DNA from 4 places in the Rahnella sp. ATs2 genome. Region 3 is predicted to be linked to each of the others. Evidence: predicted binding sites of a transcription regulator. Region 3 holds the regulator's gene; each other region holds the start of a gene.
What was found. Region 3 encodes LexA, which represses DNA repair genes until DNA is damaged. Its sites were predicted from a motif close to TNCTGTATGTACATACAGNA; they were not measured.

Region 1 (5,648 bases), on a different contig from region 3:
ACGCCGCGAATTTCTCATCGAGAAAATCTTTGAAAAAAATGCCTACACCATGACCTACAGCCATATTGACCGCATCATTGTCGGCGGCGTCATGCCTGCTGAAAAAACGGTATCCGTGGGCGATGAAGTCGGCAAACAACTTGGCGTGAGCTATTTCCTCGAACGTCGCGAACTGGGCGTGATCAACATTGGCGGGCCTGGCCTTATTGTGGTTGATGGCACGACCTATGAAATTGGTCATGAAGAAGCGCTGTATGTCGGCAAGGGAGCAAAACTTGTTGAATTCAGTAGCGTTAATGCGACTACACCTGCCAAGTTTTACTATAACAGCGCCCCTGCACATACCACTTTTCCAAACAAAAAGATCACGCTGGCGGAGGCCTCACCACAAACTATCGGCGACGCAGCGACCAGCAACCGCCGCACTATCAATAAATTTATCGTGCCGGACGTACTGGAAACCTGCCAGCTGACCATGGGACTGACCAAGCTTGAAGAAGGTAGCCTGTGGAATACCATGCCTTGCCACACCCACGAGCGCCGCATGGAAGTCTATTTCTACTTCAACATGGAAGCGGAAACGGCGGTATTCCACATGATGGGGCAGCCGCAGGAAACCCGTCATTTATTAGTGCATAACGAGCAGGCGGTAATTTCCCCAAGCTGGTCGATTCATGCGGGCGTAGGGACCAAAAATTACACCTTCATCTGGGGTATGGTGGGAGAAAATCAGGTATTCGACGATATGGATCACGTCAAAGTCAGCGAACTGCGCTAACTTTCGGGCTCTGTCACCGCAGGCGGAGCCACTCAATTTTTATGGCGAACATGCCGTTGCAAAAGAGACTCTGAATATGATCCTCGATTCATTTGAATTAAACGGCAAAGTCGCCATCGTGACCGGTTGTAACACCGGACTTGGCCAGGGCATGGCGTTGGGTCTCGCTCAGGCGGGTTGCGATATTGTGGGTATCAACCAGTCCGCGCCAGATGAGACAGAACAAAAGATTATCGCCACCGGCCGCCGCTTTCTCGATTTACGCGCCGACCTTAGCAGTATTATAGAAATCCCGAAGCTTATCGAAAAAGCCGTCTCTGAATTCGGCCATATCGACATCCTGGTGAATAACGCTGGGATTATCCGCCGCGAAGATGCTATTGAGTTCAGCGAAAAAAACTGGGACGACGTAATGAATGTGAACAGTAAGACGCTGTTCTTTATGTCTCAGGCAGTAGCGAAGCAGTTCATTAAACAAGGCAATGGCGGCAAAATCATTAATATTGCCTCTATGTTGTCGTATCAGGGCGGGATCCGCGTTCCTTCCTATACCGCATCTAAAAGCGCAGTCATGGGGATTACCCGGCTGATGGCTAACGAATGGGCAAAGCATAAGGTTAATGTCAATGCGATCGCGCCGGGTTACATGTCCACCAACAACACCGAGCAACTTCGCGCAGATGGCGATCGCAGCAAAGAAATTCTCGACAGGATCCCGGCCGGACGCTGGGGTTTACCGGAAGATGTCATGGGGCCGGTAGTGTTTCTTGCCTCAAAAGCCTCCGATTACGTCAACGGTTACACGATTGCGGTAGATGGCGGCTGGCTGGCGAGATAACTGCTCAGAACGTGACAATCAAATGGCGTATTTTTATACGCCTTTTTCTTTTTAATCAGTCCGTTGACAATTAGTTACAGGGTGTCTCTTCCAAGATTGTGACAGTTTCACTTATACTGGATAAAATAACAGTTATCCAGTTCGGACGCGTCATGACGGCGGAAGGCCATCTCATTTTCTCAATCGCCTGTGCGGTATTTGCCAAAAAGGCGCAGCTCTCTCCAGAGCTGGCGCACGGCGACTGGTGGCATATTATTCCAGGGTCCCTGCTTACCTGTTTATTGCCCGACATCGACCATCCGAAATCCGTGCTGGGTCAGCGTCTGAAGTGGCTTTCCCATCCAATCGCCCGGGCGTTCGGTCACCGCGGTTTTACCCACAGTCTACTGGCTGTGGCGGGCGGTATCTTCCTTTTGCGCACGCATTTTCCGTACGACTGGGTCATTCCGGTAGACGCTTTCCACGCCATGATCATTGGTTATCTGAGCCACATTCTTGCGGATATGCTGACGCCAGCTGGCGTTCCCCTGCTCTGGCCCTGTCGCTGGCGCTTTCGTCTGCCGATCATCAACAGTCAAAAAGGCAATCAACTGGAACGGACGTTGTGTCTGATGCTGGTCGGGTTAACGCTGTTCTGGCCCGACTGGACGCCCATCATTGGTGCAATCAATCCTGATATTTTTAATCACATCCTGAAATTGTTCATCTGACCGGCATGAAATACGCGCAATTTGGCGATATTTGATACGAATTAACCCAAAAAGTTATAAAGCATTCTTTTTGGATATAAATGTTCAGGTGTCCAAACTGATATTCTTCTCACCATTGCTTTGGGATGGTGCAAACCCTGTCGGGGACACCCGTTTTAAATATCATAACTATAAGTCTGGAGTTCGGTATGAATCTTCCGCTCGTTCTTAACGTAGTGGTTTTCGTTGTTCTCCTGTTGCTGCTGGCGCAAACCCGCCACAAGCAATGGAGTCTGGCAAAAAAAGTATTACTCGGTCTGGCCATGGGTGTTGTATTTGGTCTGGCTTTACAGCTGATCTACGGTTCCGACGATCCGGTACTGAAAACCTCTATTACCTGGTTCAACATTGTTGGTAACGGCTACGTCCAGTTGCTGCAAATGATTGTCATGCCGCTGGTCTTCGTTTCGATTCTGAGTGCGGTAGCAAAACTGCATAACGCGTCTTCGCTGGGCAAAATCAGTTTCCTGACCATCGGTACCCTGCTTTTCACCACGCTGATTGCCTCGCTGGTGGGTATCTTTGTTACCGGCCTGTTTGGTCTGACCGCTGAGGGTCTGGTACAAGGTACGCAGGAAACCGCGCGTCTGACTGCGATTCAGTCAAACTATGTAGGCAAAGTGGCTGACCTGAGCGTGCCTCAGTTAATCCTTTCCTTTATTCCTAAGAACCCGTTTGCTGACCTGACTGGCGCAAGTCCGACGTCAATCATCAGCGTCGTTATCTTTGCTGCTTTCGTGGGTGTTGCCGCCTTGCAGCTGGTAAAAGATGACGCAGAAAAAGGCCCTCGTGTTCTGGTCTTCATCGATACCCTGCAGGCATGGGTGATGAAACTGGTACGTCTGGTCATGAAACTGACTCCGTACGGTGTTCTGGCGCTGATGACCAAAGTGGTTGCCGGTTCCAACATTCAGGACATCATTAAACTCGGCAGCTTCGTGGTCGCGTCTTATCTGGGTCTGGGGATTATGTTTGTGGTTCATGCCGTACTGCTTTCTTTCACTGGCGTGAATCCTGCGAAATTCTTCCGTAAAGTCTGGCCGGTGCTGACCTTCGCGTTCACCAGTCGTTCCAGTGCGGCAACCATTCCGCTGAGTGTTGAAGCGCAAACGCGTCGTCTGGGTATTCCGGAATCTATCGCAAGCTTTGCCGCTTCCTTTGGTGCCACTATCGGCCAGAACGGATGCGCAGGTCTGTACCCGACAATGCTGGCCGTGATGGTTGCACCAACCGTCGGTATTAACCCGTTTGATCCAGTATGGATTGCGACGCTGGTTGGTATCGTGACACTGAGCTCTGCCGGTGTGGCGGGTGTCGGTGGCGGCGCGACCTTTGCTGCGCTGATCGTATTACCTGCTATGGGTCTGCCGGTCACGCTGGTGGCACTGCTTATCTCTGTCGAGCCATTGATTGATATGGGGCGTACTGCGCTTAACGTCAGCGGATCAATGACTGCCGGTACGATTACCAGCCAGTTACTGAAACAGACCGACAAAGAAGTGATGAATTCAGAAGAAACAGCAGAACTGGCACACCGCTAAGTTCAGATTGCTGAAAACAAAAAACCGAAGCCATTGGCTTCGGTTTTTTTATGCCTACATTTCCGCATTTACTCAGAACGGATAGTCGTGGAATCCAATCTGCTCAGAGATATTACGCGCGGCAGTATGCAGCATTTCGACGTAGTGGCTTTTGCTTTCTTCAGAGAAACGGATAGTCGGGAAGGAAATGCTTAACCCGGCAATCACAACGCCAAAGCGGTCAAAAACAGGAACAGCGATACAACGCAGACCTTGTTCCTGTTCTTCATTATCTTCGCCATAACCTTGCTCACGCACCTGCACCAATGCAGCCTGCAAATCGGCTGCATTCATGATGGTATTTTCGGTACTGCGGGTGAATTCAATTTCCTGCAACAACGTACTGACTTCCGCTTTGTCGCCCCATGCCAGCAGCACTTTACCAATCGCCGTGGTATGCAGGGGATTGCGGCGACCAATGCGTGAATGCATACGCAGGTTGTACATGGAATCAATTTTATGGATGTAGACGATGCCGTCTTCATCCAGTGCGCCAAGGTGAATAGTTTCACGGGTCAGGCGGGACAATTCGCGCATCTGAATATCAGCGCTGCGGATAAGATCGACGTTTTGCAGTGCCTTAGCACCCAGTTCAAACAATTTCAGAGTCAGTGAATATTTCTCTGACTCACCTTCCTGTGCAACATAGCCGAGTGACTTCATGGTCTGAAGGAAACGGTATACCGTGCTTTTAGACATCATAACGCGTTGAGAAAGTTCAGTAATACCAATCTCACGTTCTTCGCCCAGCGCCTGTAAAATACCAAAAACTTTCAGGACAGATGAGACGGAATCGGGTTGCTTATCAAGATCTGCGATAGCCATAGGGTGAGTTACCTGCTCGCGTTGGTTTTGTTTCAAAAAAAATAGAACGTGGTTTTTATTATAGTGGTAAGCCTTGTACAGAAGCAATCAACCCATTGATTGAGAATGTAAGAACTGTTAAGCCAGTTTCATTCCCGGCGAAGAGATAAATAATTCATTTCATCATGTGACAATAGTCACTTTAAGTTGATTAGCGTAGTAATATTCCCCTTACTGATGACTACGCACTGACAGAACTCATGACTCCAACACCCACTGATGGCTTACCTCTTCCACAACGATACGGCGCGATCCTGGCGATTGCGCTGGGGATCACCGTTTCTGTGCTGGACGGGGCGATCGCAAACGTCGCGCTCCCGACAATTGCCAATGATTTCCATGCCAGTCCGGCGACGTCAATCTGGGTGGTGAATGCCTACCAGCTGGCGATTACCATTTCGCTGCTTTCTCTGGCATCGCTTGGCGATATTTTCGGCTATCGCCGCATTTATCAGACCGGGCTGTTGGTGTTTAGTATCACCTCACTTTTTTGCGCCCTCTCAGATTCTCTGCTGACACTGACGGTCGCCCGCGTTTTACAAGGTTTTGGCGCCGCCGCGATCATGAGTGTGAACACCGCGCTTATCCGGATTATTTATCCTCAGCGATTCTTAGGGCGCGGCGTGGGCATCAATGCGCTGATTGTGGCCGTTTCTGCTGCTGCCGGACCGACCATCGCTGCGGGCATCCTTTCTGTCGCGTCCTGGCAATGGCTGTTTGCCATCAACGTGCCGATCGGTATTGTTGCTCTGATACTGGGTCTGAAGTTTCTGCCGGCGAACTCCACACGCAGTCAGGGGCAGCGTTTTGATATTACCAGCAGCGTGATGAACGCTCTG
Region 2 (5,648 bases), on a different contig from region 3:
TCAATCACATTACAGTCGAAGAAATTCAGCCAGCCGCGCAGACCGTGGAGCAGCGCATCACGCTCGTCGCTGGCACTGTGTTTTTCCAGACTGGCGATGGCGTCACGAATTTCCTGCGGACGGGAAGGCTCAGCGATAAAGCGTTTGTATGCAGTTTCGGCAGCGGAGAAAGCGTCCGAGACATTTTCATCACCGGTGCCCATGTAGTTTTGCCAGAACAAGTTTTCTTTGTTCTGATGCACGTTGAGGTAATCGCGATTGAGGGCGTTAAAATAGTCCTGAGCCTGTTTCATGTAATCTTCTCTGCTGAATGTTAAAGAGATTTTACATTGAGTGTATGTTCGCAAAGCGGTTATGTCGATATGGCAAAACCGCTTTTGAATGTCAGGCAGGATTGTGCGGAAATCAGTTTTTCTTCACGAACTCCGATTTGAGTTTCATCTGACCAAAACCGTCAATTTTGCAGTCGATATTGTGATCGCCTTCAACCAGACGGATACCCTTCACTTTGGTCCCGATTTTCAGCATCGAAGAACTGCCTTTCACTTTCAGGTCTTTGATTACGGTGACAGAATCGCCATCCGCCAGCAGGTTACCGTTGGCATCGACCACTTTCAGCACGTCATCCTCCGCGCTGTTTTCACCGCTCATTGACCAGACATGTCCACATTCAGGACAGTTAAGCATTTCACCGTCCTGCCAGGTGAATTCGGACTGACACGTAGGGCAAGCTGGCAACGTTTCCATATTTAAATCTCCATAAAACTTTATAAAAAAACGAATGAAATCAGTAAATAGATTTCGTAGTTCCTTTATTTTAGCCTTTAACCACACATTTGAACAGGGTAAGGGAGATTTTGGGGAGATGAGACAGGTATATGGAGTGAGTTTCTCGATGATAAATATGGTTTTTTAAGCTCCCTCCCCTGCGAAGGGGAGGGTTGGGGTGGGGTATTAAAGAAAAACTAAAAATTTTGAAGTATGCATTGACTATAGTTTTGACCTTAATACCCCCTCCCCGCCTCCCCCTTCGCAGGGGGAGGAGCTAACTGAGCTCATTCCCAGCTTTTAAAAAATCTGATCCACAATCATTTTGGCCTCAGCCATGTCGCCACACACTTCTGCTGCCACCAGACAACATGCCAGCTGATTCAGAATCGCCTGCGGGACAGCGCGTTCGCCCTTCAGGCATTCCTGAATGTAGTTAACGGTGGCGTCGACGTCTTTGGTCGACGGCACATCGGCGGCAAAAAACTCTTCTTTTTCTGCCAGCACACTCAGTTCACCACCGGCGATATAGTGCGTCTGCGGGAAACGTGACGGATTGGCATACACTTCCCCTTCCGTCCCTTGCGTCAGCAATGCACGGCCATCAATCTGGCGGAAAAACGAGGAGACGCGCTGAATATATTCGGGATGAGAAACGCTGGATAAACGCAACGCATCCTGCCCGATGAAAGGTGTGATGAGTTTCGCCAGCGTATGGCTGCTGTTGCGCACGCCCATCTGCCAGCGCAGTGCCAGTTGCTTTTCGATCGGCGCGCACAGAACAGAAACCGGCACAAAGACCGGGCCGTTTCCGGCATCAAGCTGCTGCTGAGCCTGTTGCTGATTTTGGGCAGCGTCGATACCTGATGCGCGGAAAATTTCCGCGCTGGTGATGCGGGTAGGATCTTCATCCACGCCATGCACCACCACCGGCAAACCCAGACGGCTGAGCAGCATCGCCAGCAACGGCGTCAGATTCGCCTGTTTGCGCGCGCCGTTATAGGTCGGAATGACCACCGGCAGCGGACGATTTACAGGTGCCTGCAGGCGCATAACGCGCTCTTCCATCGCCGCATAAAACCCGAGCATCTCTTCTTCCGCTTCGCCTTTGATACGAAACGCAATCAGCAACGCACCCAGCTGTAAATCCGGCACTTCACCGGCCAGAATTTCGCGGTACAACGCAAGCGACTGCTCACGATCCAAATCACGGGCATGATTTTTTCCACGCCCCACTTCTTTGATGAGTTTGGTGTAATCCATCGTAGCGTTACCTTCTCTGTGTAATGACTTTTCTTGAGGAAAAATTATCGCCGGCGGGCGCGACGGCGAACCGGATCTTTCTTCGCTGTTTTCAGGATATCAGGGCGTTTCACCGAACCGGGCGCTGGCATTTCACGCTGTTCAATGGGAAACACCGGTAATGCCGCGAGCAGGCGCGAACCGTAGCTTTTGGTCAGCAGACGCTTGTCATAAATCACGATTTCGCCAGTACATTCATGGCTGCGGATCAGACGCCCGACCTGCTGGATCAGGTTGAATGACGCACTCGGTAAACTCTGCACTTCAAACGGATAGCGCTTCAGCGTTTTCAGCCACTCGCCTTCGGTCAGGATCACCGGACTGTCGATCGGCGGAAACGCAATTTTATGGATGTGCACCTGCGTCAGCAATTCACCTTTCAGATCCAGCCCTTCCGCGAAAGATTGCAGGCCGATCAGCACGCTGGTCGTGCCCGCGGCGACGCGCTTGCGGTGCTCCTCGACCAGCCGGTAACGGGGCTGATCGCCCTGCACCAGCAGCATCAGGCGTAAATCCGGCAGCAAAGAAACAAATTGCTGCAACGCACGGTTACTGGCGAATAACACCAGCTGGCCGGTGTGCTGCCCTTTTGCCAGTTCTGCGCGGAAGAAATCGGCCATTTCCTGCAAATGCGCGGCTTCATTCGCCATCAGCGGCTCCAGCGTCATTTGCGGGATCACCAGTTTACCCTGCGTGACATGACTGAACGGCGAATCCAGGCTGACGAAAAGGTCGCCGGCTTTTTCCGTCAGGCCGGTCATTTCCTGCAAGCGGGAGAAACTGTTCAGCGAGCGCAGCGTCGCAGAGGTAATCACTACATGCGGCACTTTGCGCCACAGCATTTTTTCCAGCTGTTCGCTGACGCGGATCCCCGCGCAATGGAAGACCAGATGCGTCTGGTTATCGAAATAAGTCCGCGTCACCCATTTGCCAATCGGCGCATTGGACGCTTTATCCAGCGCCGCCAGCCGCCACAGTTTGCTCATGGTTTCGAGATAGCCCTGCATCCGGCTCATGTGCAAAATCGCGCGATGCAGACGCATAATGTCGTGTTTGCCGGTCTTCTCGCTGAGGTCATTCACCATGTATTCCGCCAGACTGCGCAAACCATCGGTGAGTTTAAACAGGCGGCTGCACTGCTCTGTCAGCTCCGGCGGCAATAGTCCCAGCTCGAAACGGTATTCGGCTTCCGGCTCATCCGGGGGTAAATACTGTCCCACGGTCTGTTCAATCGACAGCAGCAGTTCGCGCATTTCGGCGCAGTGATTATGCAGACGCTCGGCGTTGGTCAGCGGCGGCGGATTCTTCGGCGTAAACAGCGCCAGACATTGTTCAATCTGACGGACAAAATTATCGAGTTGCAGGTTGTTCCACATCGCGGTGATTTCCGCGTCAACTTCCAGCGCATCGCGGGCCACTTCCGGCAGATGATGTCCTTCGTCGAGCACCAGCAGCAGGTCTTTTGCCGGTGGCAGCACGGATTCGGATTCCAGCGCCGCCATCACCAGCGCGTGGTTGGTCACTACTACATCTGCGCTTTCAATTTCTTTGCGCGCCACAAAATACGGGCATTCGCGAAAGTAATGACAGTTACGGCTGAGGCAGTTGGCTTTATCTGTGCTGATTTTGATCCACAGCGGATCGTCGATGGTCTTCTGGTAGTGATCGCGTAATCCATCCCACTCGTAGCGTGACAGCGCGGTTTCCAGCGTTTTACACAGTTTCTGTTCTTCGCCGCTGGAAGGTGCCAGTTCATCACCAAGAAATAATCCCAGATCGCCCTGCGCGTTTTCATTGCTCATCGCCGCCAGATTTCGCGGACAAACGTAACGCCCGCGACCAAAAGCGCCGGTAAATTTAAGATCAGGAATGATTTTTTTCAGCAGCGGTAAATCCTTACTGAAAATCTGATCCTGCAACGCCACGTTTGCAGTGCTGACAATCAGCGGTTTTTCTTCCTCACGGCTGACAGCAATGCCGGGAATGAGATAGGACAAGGTTTTCCCGACGCCGGTCGGCGCCTCGATGGCCAGATGCCGTGCAGAATCCCCCGAGAACGCTTTAGCCACCTCAGCAATCATCTGACGTTGCGGAGCGCGGGAAATGAAATCCGGGATTTGCTGTTGCAGGGCTTTGTACCACTGGCTTATCTGATTTTTTACTGCGGGGGAAAGCGCCATGCATCTCTTTTTTGTTGGAAGTGAGACAGGAATGTCCCGGCTATTGTCCCACAGACCGGCTTCTGGCGCAGCCCGAAATCTTGGTTAAGGGCATTTCCTGTGGTGTAAATTTATGCAGAAAAAAAGGAGGACGTGTAAAAAAAGAAAAAGTTCATTTCTGACTGTCATAAATTGATCACAAATATACGGTAAAAAACTCTCGCTGAGAAAAATCCGAGTCCATACGGAATGCACAGCAAAAATGATGATTAGCGTCTTTCCACAAGACTTCATATAAAGCTTTTATGAAAAGCTTTTAATAAAGAATGCAGGGTAAAATTCATGAAACGTAATATTCTGGCACTTTTAATTCCTGGTTTATTGATTGCATCAGGCGCACACGCAGCGGAAGTTTATAATAAAGACGGCAATAAACTGGACCTGTACGGAAAAGTGAAAGGTCTGCATTATTTCTCTGATGCTCCCGGCAGTGATGGCGACCAGAGTTACGTGCGTTTCGGTTTTAAAGGCCAGACCCAAATTAATGACCTGATCACCGGCTACGGCCAGTGGGAATACAACGTCATGGCTAACCATGCTGAATCTGACAGCAAAACGCCAAGCACCACCGGCACCAAAACCCGTCTGGGCTTTGCCGGTCTGAAATTTGGTCAATACGGTTCCTTCGACTATGGCCGTAACTACGGCGCACTGTACGACGTTGAAGCCTGGACCGATATGTTCCCTGAATTTGGCGGCGACGGTTACACCAAAGCTGACCGCTTCATGACTGGCCGTACCAACGGCGTGGCCACGTACCGTAACCGCGGCTTCTTCGGCCTGGTTGATGGTCTGAACGTGGCTGTTCAGTATCAGGGCAAAAATGAAAATGACGGTCGTGGCAGCAGCACAGCCAACGGCGACGGCTATTCACTGTCTACCACTTACGCACTGGGTGATACCGGCGTGAGCTTCGGCGGCGCATATGCGTCTTCTGACCGCACCACGGCGCAGAGTAATTCCGCTTACGGCAAAGGCGATAAAGCTGACGCATGGACTGGCGGTATGAAATATGACGACAATGGCGTTTATTTAGCCGCCATGTATGCTGAAACCCGTAATATGCTGGCCATTACCGTGCCAGGCGGAATTGCAGGCGCACCGGCAGGAAGTGGTTTTGCAAATAAAACCCAGACCTTCGAAGCCGTTGCACAATATCAGTTCGAAAATGGCCTGCGTCCTTCACTGGGTTATGTCCAGACTAAAGCAAAAGATATTGAAAACATCGGTGATGCAGACCTGGTTAAATATGTTGACGTAGCAGCAACCTATTATTTCAACAAAAACATGTCTGCCTATGTTGATTATAAAATCAACCAGCTGTCCGACGATAATAAACTGGCTCTGAACAACGACGAC
Region 3 (5,648 bases):
GACCATAGTATTGTGGTGAAAAAACGCTAAGGGATTTGGGTATTTGAGCGGGGATTTACTGAAGCTGAGTATGTGAAAAAGCTAAGAAGTGAAGTGCAAAAGCTAAGAAGTGAAGACATTAAGTAGTGAAGACATACAGTTGGGTACATCCGTGTACCCGTATCCTGAAGCGTTTCGGGTAGGAGCAGCTAAATCTCAGGATACGTCACTGACACGCGAGGGGGAGTCGCGTATTACCAGTGATATTTGTTGCTGGTTTCCCATTCCTTGAGCTCTTTCTCGGCCTGATCTTTCTGATAGCCGTAACGCTCCTGAATCTTACCAACCAACTGATCACGTTTACCTTCAACCACTGTCAGGTCGTCATCGGTCAGTTTGCCCCATTTTTCTTTCACTTTCCCTTTGAACTGTTTCCAGTTACCGTCGGCTTGGTCCTTATTCATAAAATATCTCCTGTTACCTTGGGTTTATGGAGCTGCGTTTTGTTCCGGCAGCCCGTCCTTAACACTTCTAAGGTTAGTAGAGAATCTGGATTAATCCTCCCCGAACAGGGATAAAAACCATTATTAGGATTATTCCAAAGCAGGAAATAACGGCAAAAGAACATTTATCTTTTTGATAAAACACTGCCAATTCAGTGTCCGGGAGAAGAAAACCAGGTATCGCGCTGCCAGTAACGACGCCATATCCAGCCCAGTGAAATCCCGCGCAAGCCGAGGAAGACGGTCAGCGCCAGCCATAACGCATGGTTTCCCAGTACCGGTAAAGTCAGAAGCGTCAGCCCGTATCCGAGCGCTGCAACCACCATGCTGTTACGCATATCCCGCCCGCGCGTGGCACCGATAAACATCCCGTCGAGCAGATAACACCAGACCGCCACCAGCGGCAATACAATTTGCCAGCCGAGGTAATGATCCGCCAGCTCGCGCAATTCGGGGAGTGATGTGAGCGCATTTATAATCGCCCCGCCGGCTACGGCATAAATTAGCGCAAAGGCCAGCGCCACCAGTCCGGCCTGACGGCACGCGGCATGCCACACGTTGAGCAGCTTTTCGCGATTGCGCGCACCGAATGCCTCACCGGAATGGGCTTCGATGGCATACGCAAAGCCGTCGAGTGCAAATGCGGTAAAGGTCAGCAGGTTCATCAGAACAGCGTTGACCGCAACAATGTGGCTGCCCAGCCGCGCACCCAGTATGGTCAGTGAGGCAAAGCATAGCTGCAACAGCAATGAGCGCAGCATGATGTCGCGGTTAAGTCCGAGAAGACGGCGCAAATTACCGCGCCACGCACCGGTGATTTCTGCACCGGTGATACCGCGTCGTTTCATGACACGCCAGACTAAATACAGCCCGATGAACAACGTGAAATACTCTGCACTGGCAGTTGCCATTGCCGCACCACGTACGTTCAGCCCCAGCCCCATTACCAGCCAGATATCCAGAATAATATTCAGCAGATTTCCCGCGATCAGCAAAATCACCGGCCCGCGAATATACTGGATGCCCAGCAACCAGCCGAGGATCACCAGATTCGCCAGAGAAGCAGGCGCACTGTACCAGCGGATTTCGATAAACAGCCTCGCCTGTTCCAGCACCGACTGACTGCCACCCACAACATGAAACGCCAGCTCCATCAGCGGATGGCGAAATAACAGGATGATGACACCGGCCAGCACCGCCAGCAAAAAGGGCTGCACAAAAGCACGTGCCAGCAACTGATTGTCTTTTGCGCCCAGCGCCTGTGCGGTCATGCCGGTGGTGCTCATGCGCAGAAACAGCAGCATCATGAAGAGGAAAGTCGTGACCATCGAACCAACCGCCACACCACCGAGATAATCGGCACTGTCGAGATGACCGATCACTGCGGTATCCACCAGACCAAGAAGAGGCACCGTGATATTGGAAAAAATCATCGGTAACGCCAGCGTCCAGAGTGCTTTATCTGCGGGGCTTAGAAAGGTGTTTTTAAATGATTGTCGCAGGGAATGATGTTGCATAGAGAATCTCATGCCGGAGGTTCAGGTTATGCCCAAAATGACATCGCCCCGAAAGGGGCGATGATGAGAGAAACGCATTTCTCTTTGAATTCACATGGATGCCAGAGGCGGCCGCCATCCATATTCAATTAGTTTTAGTTTTCTATTTCTGACCCGGCAATTGCTGACTCAGCAATTTCTGACCGAGTAATTCGAGTTGCAGGAAGGCGGCAAGTAAGAGAATCCCGATGAGCTGACATGAGTCAGTGATTCGGGTGAACGCACGCAGCCAACGCGTCTGCAGCTCGAAGTACGAAGGTCAGATCCAGTTGCCGTTACGGATGACGCCTACGGCTAGCCCTTCAATACTGAAATTCTGTTCGCGCAAATCCACCACGATCGGCTGGAATTCGCTGTTCTCAGGCAATAACTGCACCACGCTGCCCTGCTTTTTCAGGCGTTTCACGGTGACTTCATCGTCGATACGCGCCACGACAACCTGGCCGTTACGCACATCCTGCGTTTTATGCACGGCCAGCAAATCGCCGTCGAGGATACCAATGTCACGCATCGACATACCGCTGACGCGCAGCAGGAAATCGGCGCTCGGCTTGAACATCGCTGGATCAACCTGATAATGCCCTTCGATATGTTGCTGTGCCAGCAACGGTTCACCGGCGGCAACGCGGCCGATCAGCGGTAAACCTTCTTCTTCTTCCATCAGCAGACGGATACCACGAGATGCACCGGAGACAATCTCGATAACGCCTTTACGTGCCAGCGCTTTCAGGTGTTCTTCCGCCGCATTGGGAGAACGGAAACCCAGACGCGATGCAATCTCTGCGCGAGTCGGTGGCATACCGGTGGTGGAGATATGATCGCGAATAAGGTCGTAGACCTCTTGTTGTCTGGTCGTTAAAGCTTTCATTCCGCCCCCTGGTTGTTTATACAGTCTTGCTGTGAGTATATACAGCTAAACGGTCAATGAAAACCTAAGATTGAATAAAAACAGGGCATAACGGTGATTCCTGGAATACAGATTCCAGATCAGAACCATCGCGGCCAAAAGATACTGACCCAGACAAAAATCGCCAATATGATGGTCAGAAGTACGGCAGCAGAACCGATATCTTTTGCCCGCCCTGAGAGCACGTGAAACTCAGAGCCGATACGGTCAATCGCGCATTCCACCGCACTGTTGAGCAACTCGGTGACGCAGACCAGCATCACGGAGCTTACAAGTAAAATGCGTTCAACCGTGCTGACATCGAGCCAGAAAGATAACAAAATTAACGGGATAGCCACGCTGGCTTCCTGGCGAAAAGCCGCTTCGTTCTGCCATGCGGCTTTCAATCCTTTCCAGGAATATCCGGCCGCTTTATAAATTCGGGTAAATCCAGTGACTTGGTTCGCCATTTCGGGTACTGATCCTTGAAGGGTTGTCCTTAAAAGTGTGCCGTATTTTAGCTTTTATATGACCACAGATCTCCACGGATCTTTCTGGTATCCTTGCGGCGAAATGGCTAACAAGAGGCTTCACGTTTTTATGTCAGGTTGGCGTAGACTTTATTACACATTATTGAATTTACCACTCTCATTGCTGGTAAAGAGCAAGGTCATACCTTCAGATCCGGTTACCGAGTTGCATTTGGACCCGACGCGCCCGATTTTGTACGTATTGCCTTACAACTCCAAAGCAGACTTGCTGACGTTGCGTGCGCAATGTCTGGCAGAGAATCTGCCCGATCCCCTTATTCCGCTGGAAATCGACGGAACGCTGCTGCCAAGCCATGTTTTCATTGCTGAAGGCCCGCGCGTGTTCTCGTATTACACGCCGAAGCAGGAATCCGTAAAGCTGTTCCACGACTATCTGGATTTGCACCGCAACAATCCGGATTTAGACATCCAGATGCTGCCGGTTTCCGTGATGTTTGGTCGTGCGCCGGGCCGTGAAGGTCAGGATGATACGCCGCATCTGCGCGTACTGAATGGCATCCAGAAATTCTTTGCCGTGCTGTGGCTCGGACGTGACAGTTTTGTCCGTTTCTCCAATACCGTTTCCCTGCGCTATATGGCGACAGAGCACGGCACCGACAAAACCATCGCTCAGAAACTGGCACGCGTGGCGCGTATGCATTTCTCCCGCCAGCGTCTGGCAGCGGTCGGCCCGCGTCTTCCGGCGCGTCAGGATTTATTCAATAAATTGCTGGCTTCCAAAGCCATCGAAAAAGCGATCGAAGACGAAGCCCGCAGCAAGAAAATTTCCCACGAAAAAGCCCAGCAGAATGCTATCGCGCTGATGGAAGAAATCGCGGCGAACTTCTCTTATGAGGCCGTGCGTCTGTCAGACCGCGTGCTGAGCTGGACGTGGAATCGCTTGTATAAAGGCATCAACGTCAACAATGCTGAGCGTGTCCGTCAGCTGGCGCTCGATGGTCAGGAAATTGTGTATGTGCCCTGCCACCGCAGCCATATGGATTACCTGCTGCTGTCTTACGTGCTCTATCACCAGGGGCTGGTGCCGCCGCATATCGCTGCCGGTATCAACCTGAATTTTTGGCCGGCTGGCCCGATTTTCCGTCGTCTGGGTGCGTTCTTCATCCGTCGTACCTTTAAAGGCAACAAGCTTTATTCCACCGTTTTCCGCGAATATCTGGGTGAGTTGTTCAGCCGCGGTTATTCGGTCGAATACTTTGTGGAAGGTGGCCGTTCACGAACCGGACGTCTGCTGGAACCGAAAACCGGTACGCTGGCGATGACCATTCAGGCCATGCTGCGCGGCGGTTCACGTCCGATTACGTTAGTGCCGATTTACATCGGTTACGAGCACGTGATGGAAGTGGGCACGTACGCCAAAGAATTACGCGGTGCGACCAAAGAGAAAGAAAGCCTGACGCAGATGCTGAACGGGCTGCGCAAGCTGCGCAACCTCGGTCAGGGTTATGTGAACTTCGGCGAGCCGCTGCATCTAACCACTTACCTGAACCAGAATGTACCTACCTGGCGTGAAGCGATCGACCCAATCGAAGCGCAGCGTCCGAGCTGGCTGACGCCAACGGTGCAGGATCTGGCAGAGCAGATTATGGTGCGTATTAACAACTCAGCCGCGGCTAACGCCATGAACCTGTGTTGTACCGCGCTGCTGGCATCGCGTCAGCGTTCACTGACCCGTGAACAGCTGACCGAACAAATCGACTGCTATCTGCAATTGCTGCGTAACGTGCCGTATAACGCAGATTCGACGGTGCCTGATCTGACCGCCGATCAGCTGCTCGATCACGCGCTGAACATGAACAAGTTCCAGGTCGAGAAAGACAACATCGGTGACATCATCGTTCTGCCGCGCGAGCAGGCTGTTCTGATGACGTATTACCGCAACAATATCCACCATATGCTGGTATTGCCGTCACTGATTTCAAGCATCGTGATGCATCACCGTCAGGTCACCCGCGCAGAATTACTGCGTCAGGTGGAACTGATTTACCCGATGCTCAAAGCTGAACTGTTTATGCATTTCGATAAGTCAGAGCTGCCGCAGGTACTGGATGTTCTGACGCTGGAACTGGCACGTCAGCAAATCATTCATCTGGAAGACGATGAACTGACCCTGAACCCGGCGCGTATCCGTACCCTGCAACTGCTGGCCGCGGGTGTGCGTGAAACGCTGCAA
Region 4 (5,648 bases), on a different contig from region 3:
CCCTGCGCTTCCATTTGTTCAACGATACGTGCCGCGCGGTTGTAACCAATACGGAACTGACGCTGAACGCCTGAAATTGATGCACGACGTTTGTCGACGACGAATGCCACAGCCTGATCAAACAGAGCATCAAGCTCTTCATCACCGTCCAGACCTAAACCGCCACCTTCACCATCGTCACCACCGGAAACAATGCTTTCGATGTATTTCGGACGACCGCGGGCTTTCCAGTCCTGAACTACCGCATGAACTTCCTGGTCACGGACGAACGCACCGTGAACACGCACCGGAATCGAGGAGTTTGGCGCCATGTACAACATGTCCCCCATTCCTAACAGGGATTCAGCACCGCCCTGATCCAGAATGGTACGGGAGTCGATTTTACTCGACACCGTAAAGGCGATACGGGTCGGGATGTTCGCTTTAATCAGACCGGTGATCACATCGACAGAAGGTCGCTGCGTCGCCAGAACCAGGTGAATACCTGCGGCACGGGCTTTCTGGGCCAGACGCGCGATCAGTTCTTCTACCTTTTTACCGACGGTCATCATCAGATCGGCAAACTCATCGACCATCACCACGATAAACGGTTCTTTTTGCAGGTATGGCGGCTCAGCAGCCATACCATCACCCGGCTTCCAGAATGGATCAGGAATTGGACGTCCCATCGCTTCCGCTTCCAGAATTCGTTCGTTATAGCCCGCAAGGTTACGTACGCCCAGCGCCGACATCAGTTTATAGCGACGTTCCATCTCGCCGACACACCAGCGCAGCGCATTGGCTGCATCTTTCATATCGGTGACCACTTCAGTCAGCAAATGCGGAATGCCTTCATATACCGACAACTCGAGCATTTTCGGGTCGATCATAATGAAGCGCACATCTTCCGGCTTGGATTTGTAAAGCATACTCAGGATCATGGCGTTAACGCCGACAGACTTACCGGAACCGGTCGTACCGGCCACCAGCAAGTGAGGCATTTTCGCCAAATCGGCGATAACCGGCTCACCCGAAATATCTTTACCCAGCACAATCGTCAGCGGAGACGTACTTTCTTTAAATTTCGCACAGTCCAGCACTTCCCGCAGATAAACGGTCTGACGTTTCTTGTTTGGCAATTCCAGGCCGACATAAGGCTTACCGGGAATAACTTCCACGACACGCACCGCAACGGCTGACAATGAACGTGCAAGGTCACGCGAAAGGTTAGAAATACGCGCGGCTTTAACGCCCGGCGCCAGATCCAGTTCGAAACGTGTAATGACCGGACCCGGTAATTTGCCGACGACGTCTGCTTTGATGCGGTAATCATTCAGGCGGGCTTCGATAAGGTTACCCATCTGTTCCAGCGCGAACTCGTCCACAGGTTCCGCTTCCGCCGGAGGCGATGTCAGCAAATCCAGTGATGGCAGCGGCGTAGTCGGTTTCACCAGCGGCTGTTCATTACGCATCAGGAACGGGTGGATCAGGCTGTCCATGTCAGGCTGCGCCGATGGCGATGACTGACGTGGCGCTTCATATTCCTGCGCATGTTGAACCGGTTCCGAAGCCCCAGCGCGCTGATAAGGTTGCTGAGCAAACGCGGCAGGTTGCGGTTCTTCTTCCGCTTGGGCTGACAACGTGAACAATGGCTCAGACGGCGTATCGTCCACCAGATCAGCCATTGGCGAGAAGCTGAAAGCATCGTGCTGACTGAGTTTCATCGCGGCAGCAGCAAAATCATCGGCAGGAGAATGGGAAATTTCTTCCTGATTATTTTGCGAATGATGATGCTGAACCAGACCGCTTTGCGGCTCGACTTCTTGCTGATAACGAGCCTGCTCGCGCGCAGCGAAAGCACTGCGTAATTCAGCTTCCTGCAAGGCGGCTTCAGCGTCCGGTTCACTTTCAGTCACCGCATCGCCGTAACGCTCTTGCTGCTGTTCGGCAAACGCCTGCTGCAATGCGGCTTCCTGCCTGGCTTCCTCGTCGGCCTGAGCCAGAGGATCGTTATGCCAGCTTTCCTGCCCGGTATTTTGCTGGGCCGCAGCTTGCGCATTTTCCTGTTGTTCGGCCATACGCTGAGACGGCAATTTAATACCGTACGATGCCAGCTCGCGACGCGTTGGAATACGCACCGGATTTGGACGCGGCAATTCTGGGCCAAACCCTTTTTTCACCTGCGGATTTTCATCACTCACAGCGCTGAAAGCAGGCATAAAGGTATTGGTTGCAGAAGATGCCGCAGACTGCCCTGCCTGAGCCAGACCCGTAGCAAGTGCAGCCGTAGCGGCAACGCTGGCGGCCTGCGCGGCATCGGGTACCGGCGAACTGAAATCAAACGGTGAACGACTGGGTTCAACGGCTGTTTGCCAGTTCCCGAGACTCGGGCCATCTTCCTGATTGCGCTCAACCGGCGCAGGAGAAGGTGATTGCTGTACCGGCTGCGGATGGCGCGGCACCGGCGTTTCTTCCGGAATTTCGAAATTATAGAGCGGCGGCGCGGTTGAAACCGGCGTAGACGGATAAGGTGAAATCTCAGCCACCGGCGGTTCTGCAGCATAAGGATCAGCTGCTGGCGCTGGTGTCACGACCGAAGCCGCTTCAGCGACTGCTGCGGCTGTTTCAGGAACAGCAGAAGAAACAGGAGCAGAAGGTGCTGGTGCTGCTGGATGCTCATTAACTGAAGGCGCAGAGAACAGGACGTCATCGTCATCGGTATCAGCAGTCACTGCGGCAGCCGCAGGAATCGCTGCTGTTGCCGCTGCACCTGCGACGGCAGGAGCAACTTTAGCTACCGGTTTGGCTTCGTCGTCTTCGAGTAACGGATCGTCGTGCTCGTCGTAGTCATAATCATCGTCACGACGGGAACGGTTGGTCACGATGTTGGTGACACCGAGCACGGCACCGCCAATTTTCTCGGCAATGGTCAGCCATGACCAGCCGGTAAACAGTGTCAGTCCGGCTGCCCACACACATAACAACACCAGCGTCGCACCCACGTTGTTGAAATACGGCGTCATCGCTGTACTCAACAAACTGCCGATGACACCACCGGAAGCGAAGTAGTAAAGGTCATCAATATTGACTGATGCCAGACCACAAGACGTGACAATGAGCGCCAGCGTCCCGATAAGGCGCAGCGAAAGGGCAAAATAATCGACGAAATCCTGTTTATCCCGCTGACGAAACGCCGCCCAGCAGAGGCATAGAATAATTGGGGGAATAGCGTAACCAAATACGCCAAAGATGAAGAACAGCGTGTCAGCCATCCAGGCTCCCACACCACCGCCCCAGTTATGAATTGGCCCATGCCATGCGGTCTGAGACCAGCTTGGATCAGAGGGGTTAAAACTCACCAATGCCGCCATTAAATAAGCAGCAAAAATCGCTACCACCACCAGCAAAGCCTCCAGAAGACGGCGACCATTGCTCAGCTTTTTAAGGGTAACTTCTTTATCTTCTGTATATTCCTGGCTCAAGAAAGGCTCTCCAGGTTCCTGTGAACTGAGAAAAAGCAACAGCGCCGAGAGTCCCCGGCGCCATAGCTGTATAGATACACAGGAGTGTAGCTAAAATTACAAGGTTTTGCACCTGAACAATTACCGGGTTTTGATGACCAGGCGATTTGTCTGTTTTACTTCTTCCATGACCACATAGGTTCGGGTGTCGTTAACACCTGGAAGACGAAGTAATGTCTCACCTAACAGCTTACGGTAGGCGGACATGTCAGGTACGCGGGTTTTCAACAAATAGTCGAAGTCCCCTGAAACCAAGTGACACTCCTGAATATCTTCGAGTTTTTGTACTGCCGCGTTAAATTGCTCAAACACATCCGGCGCGCCACGGTTGAGGGTAATCTCAACAAACACCAGCAACGAGGCATCCAGATAATGCGGGTTAAGCAATGCGGTATAACCATTGATGAAGCCCTGACGTTCCAGACGACGAACGCGCTCCAGACATGGAGTTGGAGATAATCCCACACGTTTGGAAAGCTCGACGTTTGAAATCCGGCCATCCTTTTGCAATTCGTTGAGGATGTTACGGTCAATACGGTCGAGATCTTTTCCCGGACGTTTTTTGTTGTCTACCATTATTATTGTCTCTCTGCTGTCCTTCCCTGCACCTGCCATACCCCAGCCAACTTCAATGTCTAAGGGTTGTCCCAAGCGAAGACCCGATTATTAAGGTTTACGCATCCCAAAGCCGCGTTGATCCCCTGTCAAAAGGAACACGACCGTAAAACGGATACTCAAAAGAAATAACCCTGCGAAATTAATAGATTGCATACAGCCAACCTGATTCACTAAACCCTGCTGCAACAAAAACGCAAAAAAGCAAGACCAGAACGGGTCCGGTAGCAGCCAATTGCATAAATTCAAGTCACAGACAGGCAGTTAATTTCTTCTTCCCCTGATGTTTTCGCAAATGCACAGCGGATTGTCAAAGTAAAAGAAGCAAAATCAGAAGAACGTGCCAACCTGAAAAGCTGATCCCCCCTTTTTAGCTGTCTTTTCTCTTTGGACAATAACAACTCAGTGCGCGAAATAATTCAGCCAAAACCCCACAACCTGCCGTGAATTGTGACTAAAAGACCGCACTCTGTTAAACAACATTCACAGCGACTGACATCACCGCCGTTGTTTTTCACGCTGTTCATCAAACAGTTAAGTGTCTGATAATCAGCAAAGGAAACCTTTTTACCCGTGTTTCTCTGTAAAAACTATCAGACAAATCGTTAACAACATCTGAGTTTGCTTTTTTTACTGCGCCGTTTTCCCTACAATCGGTCTATCGCTTGTCGCTACCGCGGAGATGAATTACGCATGAGTACGGTTAAACACAGTAAATTATTGATTTTAGGTTCTGGTCCGGCGGGTTATACCGCAGCAGTTTATGCAGCACGCGCCAACCTTAATCCGGTGTTGATTACCGGTGTTGAAAAAGGCGGTCAGCTGACCACAACCACCGAAGTCGAAAACTGGCCGGGCGATCCGGAAGGTCTGACCGGTCCGGGCCTGATGGAACGTATGCATGAACATGCGACCAAATTTAATACTGAGATTATTTTCGACCACATTAACAAAGTCGATTTGCAGAACCGTCCGTTCCGCCTCACCGGCGACAGCGGCGAATACACCTGTGACGCACTGATCATCGCCACCGGCGCATCCGCACGTTATATCGGTCTGCCTTCTGAAGAAGCGTTCAAAGGTCGCGGCGTTTCTGCCTGCGCCACCTGTGATGGTTTCTTCTACCGTAATCAAAAAGTCGCAGTGGTTGGCGGCGGGAATACCGCAGTTGAAGAAGCGCTTTATCTGGCGAACATTGCCTCTGAAGTACACCTGATCCACCGTCGCGACAGTTTCCGTGCTGAAAAAATTCTGGTTGACCGTCTGAATGACAAAGTGGCCAGCGGTAATATTGTTCTGCACACCCATAAAACCCTGAACGAAGTGGTCGGCGATCAGATGGGTGTTACCGGCGCGAGCTTGCTCGACGTGCGCACTGACGAGAAATCTCAGGTGGATGTTGCTGGTGTATTCATCGCTATCGGTCACAGCCCGAACACCGGCATTTTCGAAGGCCAGCTGGAACTGAAAGACGGCTACATCAAAGTGCAGTCCGGTTCCCACGGCAATGCGACACAAACCAGTATTCCGGGT

Region 1: ACJY2G_RS19135 (metal-dependent hydrolase) is a predicted target of LexA. The motif match lies at 1,731-1,750, and genes of this name have one in related genera.
Region 2: dinG (ATP-dependent DNA helicase DinG) is a predicted target of LexA. The motif match lies at 4,351-4,370, and genes of this name have one in related genera.
Region 4: ACJY2G_RS09610 (DNA translocase FtsK 4TM domain-containing protein) is a predicted target of LexA. The motif match lies at 3,526-3,545, and genes of this name have one in related genera.

The regions. Positions count from the first base shown of each region.
Region 1 covers NZ_JBLYPL010000019.1:791-6,438, reverse strand. Annotated here, with positions in the region: gene kduI (5-dehydro-4-deoxy-D-glucuronate isomerase) at 1-778, shown strand, start outside; gene kduD (2-dehydro-3-deoxy-D-gluconate 5-dehydrogenase KduD) at 855-1,616, shown strand; gene ACJY2G_RS19135 (metal-dependent hydrolase) at 1,769-2,326, shown strand; gene ACJY2G_RS19130 (L-cystine transporter) at 2,515-3,906, shown strand; gene kdgR (DNA-binding transcriptional regulator KdgR) at 3,979-4,770, opposite strand; gene ACJY2G_RS19120 (MFS transporter) at 5,010-5,648, shown strand, end outside.
Region 2 covers NZ_JBLYPL010000006.1:210,875-216,522, reverse strand. Annotated here, with positions in the region: gene ACJY2G_RS08160 (M3 family metallopeptidase) at 1-293, opposite strand, end outside; gene ACJY2G_RS08155 (zinc ribbon domain-containing protein YjdM) at 406-747, opposite strand; gene ybiB (DNA-binding protein YbiB) at 1,069-2,031, opposite strand; gene dinG (ATP-dependent DNA helicase DinG) at 2,076-4,250, opposite strand; gene ACJY2G_RS08140 (porin) at 4,572-5,648, shown strand, end outside.
Region 3 covers NZ_JBLYPL010000001.1:26,503-32,150, reverse strand. Annotated here, with positions in the region: gene zur (zinc uptake transcriptional repressor Zur) at 1-30, shown strand, start outside; gene ACJY2G_RS00125 (CsbD family protein) at 234-443, opposite strand; gene dinF (MATE family efflux transporter DinF) at 635-1,999, opposite strand; gene lexA (transcriptional repressor LexA) at 2,298-2,906, opposite strand; gene ACJY2G_RS00110 (diacylglycerol kinase) at 3,026-3,394, opposite strand; gene plsB (glycerol-3-phosphate 1-O-acyltransferase PlsB) at 3,525-5,648, shown strand, end outside.
Region 4 covers NZ_JBLYPL010000007.1:256,198-261,845, forward strand. Annotated here, with positions in the region: gene ACJY2G_RS09610 (DNA translocase FtsK 4TM domain-containing protein) at 1-3,461, opposite strand, end outside; gene lrp (leucine-responsive transcriptional regulator Lrp) at 3,582-4,076, opposite strand; gene trxB (thioredoxin-disulfide reductase) at 4,809-5,648, shown strand, end outside.